DNA from 2 places in the Anaerostipes amylophilus genome. Region 1 is predicted to be linked to the other one. Evidence: predicted binding sites of a transcription regulator. Region 1 holds the regulator's gene; the other holds the start of a gene.
What was found. Region 1 encodes HrcA, which represses chaperone genes, less so after heat shock. Its sites were predicted from a motif close to TGTTAGCACTCNNNNNNNNNGAGTGCTAACA; they were not measured.

Region 1 (8,011 bases):
TTCAAGCTGTGCACTGCTTGTAAAACAACTTTCTGAAACGAAAAAAGATATTACGGTGATCACAAATTCATCATACATCGCACGATTTATCAGAGAATCTGAGGGTGGAGTTACAAAGGTTATTGTTCTTGGAGGAGAATACCAGAAAGAAGCAGAAGTTATGGTTGGACCATTAGTAAAAACCTGTGCAGAAGCTTTTTATGTAGATAAACTGTTTATGGGAACAGATGGATATATTCCTGGAATAGGATTTACTAGTGGGGATATGTTAAGAGTAGAAGCTGCCAAGAGTATGATGGGTTCTGCAAGGAATTCGATTATTCTGACAGATTCTAGTAAGTTTTCAGAACATGGAGTTGTCATGCAGTCAAAATTTAAGGATATTGATATGGTATTTACCGATGACCAGATTCCATCAGAAGCAAAAGAAGTGTTGGAGCAAAATGGTATTACGGTAGAGATTGTACCAAGATAGATATATTAATAAGAAAAAAGAGATAAAATCATACAAAAACCCGGAACATAGATTAAGGATCAGATGTTTCGGGTTTTCTTTTATAATTAAAGAATATCAGGGTATATGTAAATCCAATTTTTCTAAAATATAAGAGGTATAAGGATCAACTTCATTTATCTGAGAAAAAACAGATTGTATTTGTTTGGTTTCTTTGGTATGCAGTGATTTTGAACAAGCAACGATAAAAAATAAGAATAAAATAGAAAATCCAATTCTTAATTTTAAAAAGGACCAGTAAGTAGGAGTTTGATCTTTCTGATTATTTAAATATCTGTGAAAATCATGGTTAGAATTTAATCTTTGGTAAGTATTATTAAGCCGTGTTTGTTCTATATTAAAGTTCATATTTTTATGCATGAAAAGTACCTCCTTTTGTACATTCTATTCAAAGAAGAAAAAAATTGAACAAATTTTCAAAAAAAGTAAAAGAAAAGGTTGACATTAAAATGCGAAAGTGCTACTTTAAATATAGATGTTAGCACTCGACATAAATGAGTGCTAATAACAGGAGGCGAAGATATGGAGTTAAATGATCGTAAGAAGTTAATATTGAAAGCGATTATCGCCAATTACCTTGAAACCGGTGAGCCGGTAGGATCAAGAACCATTGCAAAACATCCGGATTTAAATCTAAGCTCTGCGACGATTCGTAATGAGATGGCAGATCTGGAAGATATGGGATTTATCTTACAGCCTCACACATCCGCAGGAAGAATTCCTTCCGATGCAGGATATCGTTTTTATGTAGACCAGCTGATGAGTGAGCGTGACAATGAGCACGAAGAGAAACAGGCATTGATTCAGAGAGTTGATAAGATGGAAGTCTTATTAAAGCAGGTTGCCAATGTATTAGCAAGTAGCACGAATTATGCAACGATGGTTTCTTCTCCACATTATCAGAATGTGACATTAAAGTTTGTACAGCTGTCTCAGGTAGACCATGAACATCTGCTTGCAGTAATCGTCACACAAGGCAATATCGTAAAGAACAAGATGGTCCAAGTCGAAGAACCGCTTTCTAATGAAGATGTTCTGAAGTTGAATGTGTTACTTAATACATTTTTACAAGGATTATCCTTACAAGATATCAATCTCGCACTGATTCAGACGATGAGAGATCAGGCAGGAATTAGACAGGATGTGTTAGAACGGATTCTTGAAGAGATCGCCAAAGCGATCCATGATGCAGATCATATGGAAATCTACACAGGAGGAGCAACCAATATCTTAAAATATCCGGAACTTGGAAATCCGGATACAGCAACAGAGCTTCTTGATACGTTAGTAGAGAAGAAAGCCTTGACACAGTTGGTTGATTCAACACTGGAATCAGATTCCGATAATCACACAGGAATTCAGGTTTATATTGGAGAAGAATCTCCAGTTAAGAATATGAAGGATTGCAGTATCGTAACTGCAACCTATGAACTTGCAGAAGGTGGTACAGGTACTGTTGGTATCATCGGACCAAAGAGAATGGATTACAAAAAAGTCGTTAAGACTTTAAAGAACCTCACTGAGGAATTAGATGATATTTTTAAAGACAAATCTTAAGAAAGGAAGTGATGTGATGAGTAAGAAAAACGAAAACATCAACGAAGAAGTAAAGAACGCAGAAGAGACTGCTGAAGATATAAAAGATACAGAGACAAAGGAGGAAACTTCCAAAGAAACAAAGGAAGCAACCGCTGATGACAAGATCGCAGAATTAGAAGCGTCCGTAGCAGACTGGAAAGACAAATACCAGAGACTGATGGCAGAATTTGAGAACGCAAGAAAGCGTACAGCGAAAGAAGCCACACAGCGTTATGATATGGGAGCGATGGGAGTTTTAGAAAAACTTCTGCCAGTCATTGATAACTTCGAGAGAGGCTTAGAAGCCGTATCTGAAGATGAGAAAGATTCCGCATTCGTTAAAGGAATCGAACAGATCTACAAACAGTTTACAGCTGTGATGGAGGATCTGGGAGTAACACCAATGGATGCACAAGGAAAAGAATTTGATGCAAATCTTCACAACGCAGTGATGCATGTCGAAGATGATGATCTCGGTGAGAACATTGTTGCAGAAGAATTACAGAAAGGTTACATGTACAAAGAAAATGTATTACGCCACAGTATGGTAAAAGTAGCTAACTAATATTTATATTATATATAGAAATAAGAAGAAATCTTAGGAGGACATAGATCATGGGTAAAATTATTGGTATTGACTTAGGAACAACAAACAGTTGTGTAGCAGTTATGGAAGGTGGAAAACCAACCGTTATTACAAATGCAGAAGGTATGAGAACAACACCATCTGTAGTAGCATTTACAAAAACAGGAGAACGTGTGATCGGTGAACCTGCAAAACGTCAGGCAGTTACAAATGCCGAAAAAACAATCGCTTCTATCAAACGTCATATGGGAACAGATTACAAAGTTCAGATCGATGATAAAGCATATTCTCCACAGGAAATTTCAGCAATGATCTTACAGAAATTAAAATCAGATGCTGAAAACTACTTAGGAGAGAAAGTAACAGAAGCAGTTATCACTGTTCCAGCTTATTTCAACGATGCTCAGCGTCAGGCAACAAAAGATGCTGGTAAGATCGCAGGACTTGAAGTAAAACGTATCATCAACGAACCAACAGCAGCAGCATTGTCTTATGGACTTGATAACGAAGAAGAACAGAAGATCATGGTATACGACTTAGGTGGTGGTACATTTGATGTATCTATCATCGAGATCGGTGATGGTGTCATCGAAGTATTATCAACAGCTGGAGATAACAAATTAGGTGGAGATGACTTTGATAATGTTATCACACAGTATATGTTAGATGAATTCAAGAAACAGGAAGGTGTTGACTTATCAACAGATAAGATGGCAATGCAAAGATTAAAAGAAGCAGCAGAGAAAGCTAAGAAAGAATTATCTTCTGCAACAACAACAAATATCAACCTGCCATTCATCACAGCAACAGCTGAAGGACCAAAACATTTTGATATGAATCTTACAAGAGCAAAATTCGATGAATTAACAGCTCATTTAGTAGAAAGAACAGCAGGACCTGTAAATTCTGCATTAAATGATGCTGGAATGACAGCTTCTGAATTAAGCAAAGTATTATTAGTTGGTGGTTCTACACGTATCCCAGCCGTACAGAGTAAAGTACAGCAGTTAACAGGAAAAGAACCATTCAAGGGAATCAACCCAGACGAATGTGTAGCAATCGGTGCATCTATCCAGGGTGGTAAATTAGCTGGAGATGCTGGTGCCGGTGATGTACTTCTTCTTGATGTTACACCATTATCACTGTCTATCGAGACAATGGGTGGAGTTGCAACACGTCTGATCGAAAGAAATACAACAATCCCTACAAAGAAGAGCCAGATCTTCTCAACAGCAGAAGATAACCAGAGTGCTGTAGATATCAACGTTGTACAGGGTGAAAGACAGTTCGCTAGAGATAACAAGTCTTTAGGAAGATTCAGATTAGATGGTATCGCACCTGCAAGACGTGGAGTGCCTCAGATCGAAGTAACATTCGACATCGATGCAAACGGTATCGTAAATGTATCTGCAAAAGACTTAGGAACAGGAAAAGAACAGCACATCACGATTACAGCTGGATCTAACATGTCTGACGAAGATATCGATAAAGCTGTAAAAGAAGCTGCTGAATTCGAAGCTGCAGATAAGAAACGTAAAGAAGCAATTGATGCAAGAAACGAAGCTGATTCTATCGTATTCCAGACAGAGAAAGCATTAGAAGAAGCGGGAGACAAAGTAGATGCTACAGAAAAAGCAGCAGTAGAAGCTGACTTAAAAGAATTAAAAGATCTTGTAGAATCTACAAAAGATCAGGAAATGACAGATGCTCAGGTTGAAGATCTGAAAGCTAAGAAAGACAAACTGATGACAAGTGCTCAGAATTTATTTACTAAGATGTATGAAGCAGCAGCACAGGCTCAGCAGGGAGCTCAGGGAGCAGCAGATGCTGGAGCTAATCAGGGAGCAGCAAATGATGATGTTGTAGATGGTGACTACAAAGAAGTATAATTTTAAAGAGAAGGTAGACTAAAAATGGCGGAAAAAAGAGATTACTATGAGGTGTTGGGAATTGACCGCAATGCCTCAGCATCAGAAATAAAAAAAGCCTACCGAAAACTCGCCAAGAAATATCATCCAGATACGAATCCTGGAGATAAAGAAGCAGAAGCCAAATTTAAAGAAGTAACAGAAGCTTATGAAATATTAAGCGACTCTGAAAAGAAAGCGCAGTATGACCAATATGGTCATGCTGCCTTTGAGCAGGGTGCTGGTGGATTTAATGGCGGCGGATTTGGCGGTTTTGACTTCGGTGGTGATATGGGAGATATCTTTGGAGATATTTTCGGCGGTATGTTCGGTGGAGGAAGCCGTGGCGGGGCCAGACAGGCAAACCGTCCAACACAGGGAGCACATGTTCGTGCAAGAATCCATGTAACATTTGAAGAAGCAGTATTTGGTACATCAAAGAAGATAGAAATTACATTAAAAGATGAATGTACTACATGTCATGGAACCGGTGCAAAACCAGGAACCAATCCAGAAACATGTCCAAAATGTCAGGGACGTGGTCAGGTCGTATTTACACAGCAGTCCATGTTCGGAACTGTTCAGAATGTTCAGACATGCCCAGATTGTCATGGGTCAGGTAAGATCATTCGGGATAAGTGTCCAGATTGCCATGGAACAGGTTATATAAGCAACCGTAAGACAATTGAAGTCACAGTACCAGCAGGTATTGACAATGGACAGAGTATCCGTATCCGTGGAAAAGGAGAACCAGGTACAAATGGGGGACCAAGAGGAGATCTGTTAGTAGAAGTAATCGTAGAACGTCATCCAAAATTCCAACGTCAGGATACAACCATCTACTCTACAGAACCAATTTCCTTTACACAGGCAGCTCTTGGTGGTAAGATTCAGATTCCAACTGTGGATGGACCATATGAATATACCATCAAACCAGGAACTCAGACAGACACCAGAATCCGCTTAAAAGGAAAAGGTGTGCCAATGGTACGTAACAAGAATGTACGAGGAGATCACTATGTAACACTCGTAGTTCAGGTACCAGAACATTTGAATGGAGAGCAGAGAGCAGCTCTTCAGAAATTCCAGGAAGCAATGGGTGAAGTCCCTAAGAAGGAAGAAACTCATAAAGAACATAAAGGATTCTTTGGAAAACATAAAAAATAATCAAAATTAATGAATTGAAAAGTTCTATAAAAAAGCGATGAGAGAATTAATCTTTCATCGCTTTTTGTCGTAATATATTTTATAAAATTTAAGAGATCAGGTCTTTTATGACTTTTATGAAAAGATCAGATGATTTAGAGTGTGAACGATTCCATTTTCGTTATTAGTAAGTGTAACTTCATCGGCACATTCTTTTAATTCATCACAGGCATTACCCATTGCAACACCATGACCGGCCAGCTTGATCATTTCAAGGTCATTTTTTGCATCACCAAAAGCAATGATCTGATCAGAATGGATTCCAAGTTTTTCACAAACCTTTAAAAGCCCGGTTGCCTTACTTGTACCATGAGGGACTGCTTCAATATAAAAGTCAGCACTCTGTACAAAATCAAGAATTCCTTCATAAGGTTTCCCAATCACTTTAAAGACATCTGGAAGTTTCTCAGGTTCAATCGCAGTAAGAATCTTAATTAATGGGAAATCCAGACAATCGATCAAAGAAGAAACCTCTACACAGTTCATAGAGTCATTTAAAGCTTCTTCACGGACACGGTAAGCATTTTTATCTGTTACATATAAAACATTTCCATCATCGATCATTGGAACAACTGGAAAATTTCCAAGATATTTTAAAACTTCAACAGCAAGCTCATGAGGAATTGTATTTTCATATAGAGTCTCGTGATTTGTAGTATCAACAACTTTTCCGCCATTGTAGGAAACAAGCATACCATGATATTTTTGGAGATTAAGAGCATCTCTGGCATGAAAAAGACCGGGAAGAGGACGGCCGGAAGAAATTGCAACTCGAATTCCCATTTCTTGAGCTTTGATCAGTGCCTGGATCGTTGCTGGGGAAATTGCAGGTTCATCATTGTAAAGAGTTCCATCAAGATCTACAGCGATTAATTTATAATTCATAACATAATCCTTTCTTTAGTTAACACCATGACAATATTGATGCATGATATCATAAAACAACTTTAAATATTATAACTGGAATTAACGAGTGTTGTAAAGTGGTAAAATATATCATTATATGTATACAACATACAGTATAAAAATACTAATAGAAATTAAAAATAAATTTATAAATAATAAATTAAGAGAAAATTTATAAAAATGTAATGATTTTGCAACAAAATATGTATACAAAAGGCATATAATGTCCATGATCCATTCAAGAAGATCTTTGTGATCAGACAAAGATCTTAGGCACGGTATGTGGAAAGGAGAACATTATGTTAATGAGAATGAAAGAAAATTATTATATAAAAAAATGTTGTGGAGATTTTGTGTTATTAAAAAGAAGAAAGAATCAAGAAAAATGTAAAAAAGTATTGGAAAGAGTCGGTGTATATGGTACTCTTAAAGAGACGAAAGAAGCAATCATCAAAGAGATGATCAAAGACGAAGTCAATCATCGTAAGACGGAACCACTTTATAAATTGATTCCCTTAATGCGACAGATGTATGACAGATTTTATGAAGAGAATATGGAGTGTTGTTTCGTTGGATAGTCAGGAAGAACATGTCTTTGTTGGCATTTTCGAATAATAAACAACAGAGAAAGCAGAAGGTTTATGGAGTGCCTTCTGCTTTTTCGTGTTTTTCCAGCAAGAAGATTTTGTCCTCTATAGGTAAAAAGGATGCCATAAAGAAAAATGATAAATATTTTGAAAAAATAAAAAACGTTGTAAAAACAACAGACTTTCTTCGAAGCATCGATTATACTGACGATACAGTAAAGGATAAAAAGTCAAGAAAAGGAGAATAGAAATGATTCGTAGAATTATTGAAATTGATGAAGATAAATGTAATGGATGTGGGCTTTGTGCTGATGCATGCCACGAAGATGCAATCGGAATGGTTGATGGAAAAGCGAAGTTATTAAGAGATGATTATTGTGATGGCTTAGGAGATTGTCTGCCAAATTGTCCAACCGGAGCGATCAGTTTTATAGAGCGTGAGGCAGCTGCATATGACAGAGAAGCAGTCGAAGCCAATATGAAGAAAAAAGCCCAAATGGCAGCAAAAGATAAAGAAGAAAAGCCAGTATTCCATGGATGTCCAGGAACAAGGATGAAGATGATAAATCATAAGGAAGAAGTACAGACAGAGCAGTCAGTACATGCATCTTCCCAGTTATCCCAATGGCCAGTTCAGATTAAATTAGTACCAGTCAATGCACCATATTTTAAAGATGCCAATCTTTTGATTGCAGCAGACTGTACAGCTTATGCTTATGGAAATTTC
Region 2 (8,011 bases), on a different contig from region 1:
GAATCGGACGTATTGTCGGTGAGACGGCAGCATTAATGTATACAGCAGGTACGATTGCAGAAATCCCTGCAAATGTTATGGGATCAGGACGTACACTGGCACTTCACATGTATGTATTATCCTGCGAGGGATTACATATCAATCAGGCATATGCAACAGCCGTTGTATTACTTCTGATCGTGCTTGTGATCAATGCCGTATCTTCATTTATTGCAAAACGAATTACGAAAGGGTAACCAATATGGATAGTAAAATGAAAGTTGAAAACCTTGATCTGTATTATGGAAAATTCAAGGCTTTAAAAAATATTAATCTGGATCTTCCCAAAAATGAGATTACAGCATTTATCGGACCATCTGGATGTGGAAAATCTACATTATTAAAATCATTAAACAGGATGAATGATCTTGTAGAAGGTTGTAAGATCACTGGAAAAGTGACATTAGACGGAGAAGACATTTATGGAGACATGGATGTGAATTTATTAAGAAAACGAGTTGGAATGGTATTTCAGAAACCAAATCCATTTCCAATGAGTATCTATGACAATATCGCATATGGACCAAGAACACATGGAATCCATAATAAAGCAAAGTTAGATGAGATTGTAGAAAAATCTTTAAGAAATGCAGCAATCTGGGATGAATTAAAAGACCGCTTAAAGAAGAGTGCATTAGGATTATCTGGAGGACAGCAGCAGAGACTATGTATCGCACGAGCTTTAGCAGTAGAACCAGAAGTTTTATTAATGGATGAACCAACATCAGCACTTGATCCAATTTCTACTTCCAAAATTGAAGATCTTGCGGTAGAATTAAAATCAAAGTATACGATCATCATGGTAACACATAATATGCAGCAGGCAGTCAGAATTTCCGATAATACAGCATTCTTCTTGTTAGGAGAGATGGTTGAGTATGGAAGATCAGAACAATTATTTTCCATGCCACAGGATAAGAGAACAGAAGACTATATTACAGGAAGGTTTGGGTGATTTAGATGAGAAACCGATTCGACAGACAGCTGCTTAAGTTAAACCAAGAGATGATCGACATGGGTTCTTTATGTGAAGAGATGATCACGGCAGCAGCAAAGATCGTTGCGACAAGAGATAAAGAACTGATGGAAGATATTTTTACAATGGAAGAAGAGATCAATCAGAAGGAGAGGGATATAGAGAGAATCTGTATGAAACTTCTGATGCAGCAACAGCCAGTGGCAAGCGATTTGCGTGTCATTTCAGCAGCTATGAAGATGGTTTCTGATATGGAACGTATTGGAGACCAGGCATGTGATATTACAGGAATCGTAAGAAAAGATGCAGAAGTTCTTGAAATCAGAGAGAACACACATCTTGACAAGATGGCAAAAGCTACCATTAATATGGTAAGCAAGAGCGTACAGTCTTTTATTAAACAGAATCTTATGATCGCTCATGAAGTGATCGAACAGGATGATACCGTAGATGAATTATTTAACAAAGTAAAGAAAGAAACGATATCCCTGATTCATGAGGATCCTGAGAAAGGAGAAGAGTGCGTAGCCATCGTTATGATCGCCAAGTATTTTGAGCGAATTGGAGATCATGCAAGTAATATCGCTGAATGGGTCGAATTTGCGATCACTGGGGAATATAAAGGAGGAAGCCTGTGATTTTTGTTGTAGAAGACGATCCGAATATCAGAGAACTGGTAACATACACCTTACAAAGTACCGGATTTGATGCCTGCGGATTTGAAAATGGATCAGAGTTTTTAAAAGCTTTAAGTGATGGAGAGAAACCAGAACTGGTATTATTAGATATTATGCTTCCAGGGGAAGACGGAATATCAATTTTAGGAAAACTTCGCAAGAAATCAGCTACCAAAGATCTGCCGATCATTATGATGACAGCAAAAGGAACGGAGTATGACAAAGTGCTCGGACTAGACAGCGGGGCAGATGATTATATTACAAAACCATTTGGAATGATGGAACTTGTATCCAGAGTTAAAGCAGTATTAAGACGATCAAGAAGAGATGATAAGAAAGATGAGATCATTGTAGGTGATCTTAAGATTTATCCAAATAAACATAAAGTAAAATCTTGTGGAAATGAAGTAACACTTACGAACAAAGAATTTAAACTTCTGTGTTTGTTAGTAGAAAGTAAAGGGAATGTATTAAACAGAGATCAGCTTCTTACAAATATCTGGGGATATGATTTTGACGGAGAGACAAGAACTGTTGATGTACATATCCGTTCATTAAGACAGAAGCTTGGCGAATGCGGTAAACTTATTGAAACGGTCAGAGGAATTGGATACCGCATCGGGGGCAGTGAATAATGAAACGAAAGATATTTAACAATATGGTCTACATCGCAGTTGTGGCGGTATTGATCACAACGACACTCCTTGGAATGTTTACATATTATCGTTATATGGAACAAGTAAAATCGGGAATTAAAGATGAAGCGGCCTATCTGGCGGCTTCATTGAATGTTAAAGATAATCAGAATCTGAACAAATACAAGAATATCACGGTAAGCAGAATTACCAGAGTCGATCAGAATGGAAAAGTTATTTATGACAGTAGTGGAAAAGAAAAATCCATGGGAAATCATAAAAATCGTACAGAAATAAAAGAAGCTTATGAAAAAGGGCAAGGAGAAGATACTCGTATGTCCAATACATTAAGAAAACAAACATATTATTATGCGGTACGGTTAAAAGATGGAACCATTCTTCGAATGAGTCGGGAAACGCAGACCATCATAAAACAAATGGAAGATATCATACCGATCATCATGTTAATGCTGGCGGTTGTGACGATTTTATCAATGATCTTGTCCAAAATGTCGACGGATCGAATTGTAGAACCAATTAACCAGATAGACCTTATACACCCTAAAAAGAACAAAACCTATAGTGAGTTGACGCCATTGCTTGATAAGATTGAAAAACAGAATATGGATATTGAACGCCAGATCAAAGAGATCAAGGAAGCAGAGAATATGCGAAAAGAATTTTCAGCAAACGTATCTCATGAATTAAAAACTCCATTAACCACGATCTCAGGATATGCAGAACTTATGAAAGACGGTCTTGTAAAGCCAGAAGACATGCCAAGATTCTCAGCAACGATCTATGACGAAGCAAGACGACTGATCTCCATGATCGAAGGGATTATCAAACTGTCTCGATTGGACGAAAATCGGGTGCAGCTAGATTGGGAGAATGTTGATCTTTATGAGCTTGCTTTTACTATCAAAAATGATCTTACAAGAAGAAGTCAGGAAGAAAAGGTCGCAGTTCATATTCGAGGAGTACATACAAAGATCCGAGGAGTTCAGCAGATTTTATATGAGATGTTCTTTAACATATGTGAAAATGCGATCAAATATAATCACAAAGGAGGAGAAGTCGTATTTACGATCTCTAAGATGAACGATTATCCAATTGTAATTGTAGAAGACACAGGAATCGGTATTCCAAAAGAAGATCTTGACCGTATATTTGAACGCTTTTACAGAGTTGATAAGAGCCATTCAAATCAGAAGAAAGGTTCAGGATTAGGACTTTCCATTGTAAAACATGGAGCAAAATTCCATAATGCTGAGATGGAAGTTGATAGTGAGCTTGGAAAAGGAACGAAGATCACTATCATATTTCCAAAACAAAAATCTGATCTGTAACGATAGTCTAGAAAAGAGGTAAGAATAAATGTTTATTCTTATCTCTTTTTTTGTCATGCTCCATACATATTACCTTAAATTTTCTGCATAAATCATAAAATAAGAAAAATACTAAAAAGAAAAAAGGAGACAATATAAAATGCAATTAAATCAAAGAAAAGCTGCGATCATAGGCTGTGGTTTTGTAGGAAGTGCAACTGCATTTTGCCTGATGCAAAGTGGATTGTTTTCAGAAATTGTTCTGCAGGATGTGGACAAAGATAAAGCAGAAGGAGAAGCAATGGATATTACACATGGAACACCATTTGCTGGAAGAATGAAGATATATGCCGGAAACTATAACGATATGATGGATGCTGCGGTCATTATAATTACTGCCGGTGCGAATCAGAAAGAAGGAGAAACAAGACTTGATCTTGTGAAGAAAAATAAGAAAATCTTTGAAGAAATCATACCAGAGATTTCAAACAGGGATTATGAAGGAATTCTTCTGATCGTATCAAATCCTGTTGATATATTGACATATACAGCGATCAAGATCAGTGGATTTGAGGAAAATCGTGTGATCGGGTCTGGAACAGTTCTTGATTCAGCGAGATTTCGCTATCTGTTAGGGAAACATCTTGATGTAGACAGTAGAAGTGTTCAGGCATTTATTATAGGAGAACACGGAGACAGCGAGATCGCGGCATGGAGCAGTGTTAATGTATCAGGAATCCCAGTCAATGATTTTTGCGAGATGCGGGGACATTATGACCATGAAGAGGCAATGAAAGCAATTGCAGATAATGTAAAAGAAAGTGCATATAAGATCATCAAGAGAAAAAAAGCAACGTACTATGGAATCGCAATGTCAGTAAAACGTATCTGCGAAGTGATCTTAAAAGACGAAAAAGCAATTCTTCCTGTCTCAACCATGATGCATGGGGCACATGGAATTGAAGATATTGTATTAAGTATGCCAGCAATCGTAGGAAAAAATGGAATTGAGACACAAGTACCGATCGAATTAAATGAGGAAGAAGAAAGGAAATTAAAGCAATCTGCCAGGATCCTAAAACAAATGATTGGAATTAAAAAAGATGATGTTAAAAAGTAGATTTTGTGGACGGAAGGATGTAAAATCATATTGAGTGTATTAAGTTTTAGAAAGAGAGGTTCATATGAAGATATTATCATTTGGTTCATTAAATATTGATTATGTATATTCTGTCCCACATTTTGTGAAAAAAGGAGAAACGCTGTCAGCAAAAGAATTAAATGTATACACAGGTGGAAAAGGTTTAAACCAGTCCATTGCACTTGCACGTGCAGGGGTTGAAACATATCAGGCAGGTGCGATCGGTACAGATGGAATGTTTTTGCTGGAGCAGTTGAAAGAAGCAGGAGTGAAAACGGATCTTGTCAAAATTCTTGACGATGTAAGGACAGGAAATGCAATCATACAAAATGACGATGAAGGTGATAATTGTATCGTTTTATTTGGAGGAGCAAATCAGGCGATCACAAAAGAACAGGTTGATGAAGTCTTTAAAGATTTTACAAACGAAGATTATTTACTGATCCAAAATGAGATCAACGAACTTTCATATATCGTAGAGAAAGCTAAAGAAGAGGGAATGAAGATTATCTTAAATCCATCTCCGATGAATGAGAAGATCATGAAGCTTCCATTAGACCAGATTGATTATTTTATTTTAAATGAGATCGAGGCAATGCAGATCCTTGAAATGGATAAGCCAGAAGAGATTGATGGAAAATATATTGCCAGTCTGTTACATGAGAGATTTAAAGATGCAACGATCGTGTTAACTTTGGGAAGTGAAGGGTCTGTTTGTATTTCTGATGATGAATATGTAGAACAGTCAATCTACAAGGTAAAAGCAATTGATACAACGGCAGCAGGAGATACCTATACAGGATATTTTATTGCAGGAATCTTAAATGGAAAGACGATCAAAGAATCAATGGATATTGCATCGAAAGCATCTGCGATCGCAGTTACCAGACAAGGGGCAGCACCATCGATTCCTGTTTTGGAAGCAGTAGAAGAATATAAATAAGATAGATAGTTATAACAAGGAAGAACGATGAAATTTAGGATTTTGTTGTTTTTCCTTGTTTTCTTAACTATATAATAACGCGCAGAAGAAAAAAATAAAAAAATTAGCACTCACCTATTGACAGTGCTAATAATGAGTGTTATATTACGAATAGAACAAAAGATAAATGGATATCTTAATATAGATAAATACCCATTGGTAAAGGAGGAAAGAGTATGAACATCAATAAATTTACACAGAAGTCCATCGAGGCAGTCAATCAGTGTGAGAAGATCGCCTACGATCATGGACATCAGGAAATAGATCAGGAACACTTCTTATACAGCTTGCTTACGATTGATGATAGTTTGATCGCAAGCCTGCTTGAAAAAATGGGAATAAACAAAGAGACATTTTTAAGTCAGGTACAGGAATTACTGAATAAGAAACCAAAAGTATCCGGCGGTCAGGTATATATGAGCAATGACCTCAATCAGGTGCTTCTTCACGGAGAAGACGAGATGAAAGCCATGAAAGATGAATATGTATCTGTAGAACATTTATTCCTTGCGATGATCAAACATCCAAATAAAGCAATCAAAGAATTATTCCGTGCATATGGAATCACAAGAGATCGTTTCTTACAGGTTTTATCACAGATCCGTGGTGGACAGAAAGTCACAAGTGATAATCCAGAAGAAACATACGACAGCCTTGAAAAATACGGATATGATCTTGTAAAGAGAGCAAGAGAGCAGAAATTAGATCCAGTCATCGGACGTGACAGTGAGATCCGTAACGTGGTTCGTATCTTATCAAGAAAGACAAAGAATAACCCAGTATTAATTGGTGAACCTGGTGTTGGTAAGACAGCCGTTGTTGAGGGATTAGCACAGCGAATCGTTCGCGGTGACGTGCCAGATCAGTTAAAGGACAAGACAATCTTCTCACTGGATATGGGTTCCTTGGTAGCAGGTGCAAAATATCGTGGTGAATTTGAAGAACGTTTGAAAGCGGTACTAGAAGAAGTTAAGAAAAGTGATGGTCAGATCATCTTATTCATCGACGAGCTTCATACGATCGTTGGTGCAGGTAAGACAGATGGAGCTATGGATGCAGGAAATATGTTAAAACCAATGCTTGCCAGAGGTGAGTTACACTGCATCGGTGCTACAACCTTAGATGAATACCGCCAGTATATTGAGAAAGACCAGGCACTGGAACGTCGTTTCCAGCCAGTTATGGTCGATCAGCCAACTGTAGAAGATACGATCTCAATCTTAAGAGGTATCAAAGACAGATATGAAGTATATCACGGTGTTAAGATCACAGATGGTTCTCTGGTAGCAGCAGCAACTTTATCAAATCGTTATATCACAGATCGTTTCTTACCAGATAAGGCGATCGACTTAGTTGACGAAGCATGTGCTATGATCAAGACAGAGATGAACTCTCTGCCAGCAGAACTTGATGAAGTTCAGAGAAAGATCATGCAACTGGAGATAGAGGAGGCAGCACTTAAGAAAGAAGATGACAGATTAAGTAAAGAGCGTCTGGAAGAATTACAGAAAGAACTTGCTGAGATGCGAGAAGACTTCAAGGCAAGAAAAGCAAGATGGGAGAATGAGAAAGCTTCCGTTGAGAAAGTCTCCAAATTAAGAGAAGAGATTGAATCTGTAAACAGCGAGATTCAGATTGCCCAGAGAAATTACGACTTAAATAAAGCAGCTGAATTACAGTATGGTCGTTTGCCAGAATTGAAGAAACAGTTAGAAGAGGAAGAAGAACGTGTAGCGAAAGAAGATCGTTCTATGGTAAGAGAATCTGTCACAGAAGATGAGATTGCCAAGATCATTTCCCGCTGGACAGGAATTCCAGTAGCGAAACTTACTGAAAGTGAGAGAAACAAGACTTTACATCTTGATAAGATCCTTCATGAAAGAGTTGTTGGACAGGATGAAGCTGTGGAACTTGTCACAGAATCTATCATCCGTTCTAAAGCCGGAATTAAGGACCCAAGCAAACCAATTGGTTCTTTCTTATTCCTTGGGCCAACTGGTGTAGGTAAGACAGAACTTGCCAAAGCACTGGCAGAAAGCTTATTTGATAATGAACAGAACATTGTTCGTATTGATATGAGTGAATACATGGAGAAACACTCCGTGGCAAGATTGATCGGAGCGCCTCCGGGATATGTTGGATACGAAGAAGGAGGACAGTTAACAGAAGCTGTCAGAAGAAAACCTTATTCCGTTGTCTTATTCGATGAGATCGAGAAAGCCCATCCAGATGT

Region 2: the regulator HrcA is predicted to act here: its motif matches at 5,841-5,871, upstream of clpB (ATP-dependent chaperone ClpB).

The regions. Positions count from the first base shown of each region.
Region 1 is NZ_JAOQJG010000007.1:61,982-69,992, reverse strand. It holds gene OCV53_RS10590 (DeoR/GlpR family DNA-binding transcription regulator) at 1-475, shown strand, start outside; gene OCV53_RS10585 (hypothetical protein) at 572-874, opposite strand; gene hrcA (heat-inducible transcriptional repressor HrcA) at 1,037-2,071, shown strand; gene grpE (nucleotide exchange factor GrpE) at 2,046-2,657, shown strand; gene dnaK (molecular chaperone DnaK) at 2,708-4,567, shown strand; gene dnaJ (molecular chaperone DnaJ) at 4,592-5,752, shown strand; gene OCV53_RS10560 (Cof-type HAD-IIB family hydrolase) at 5,867-6,676, opposite strand; gene OCV53_RS10555 (hypothetical protein) at 6,997-7,275, shown strand; gene OCV53_RS10550 (hypothetical protein) at 7,296-7,532, shown strand; gene OCV53_RS10545 (ATP-binding protein) at 7,535-8,011, shown strand, end outside.
Region 2 is NZ_JAOQJG010000001.1:19,783-27,793, reverse strand. It holds gene pstA (phosphate ABC transporter permease PstA) at 1-236, shown strand, start outside; gene pstB (phosphate ABC transporter ATP-binding protein PstB) at 242-994, shown strand; gene phoU (phosphate signaling complex protein PhoU) at 1,000-1,653, shown strand; gene OCV53_RS00135 (winged helix-turn-helix domain-containing protein) at 1,650-2,327, shown strand; gene OCV53_RS00130 (sensor histidine kinase) at 2,327-3,676, shown strand; gene OCV53_RS00125 (L-lactate dehydrogenase) at 3,816-4,775, shown strand; gene OCV53_RS00120 (ribokinase) at 4,840-5,739, shown strand; gene clpB (ATP-dependent chaperone ClpB) at 5,955-8,011, shown strand, end outside.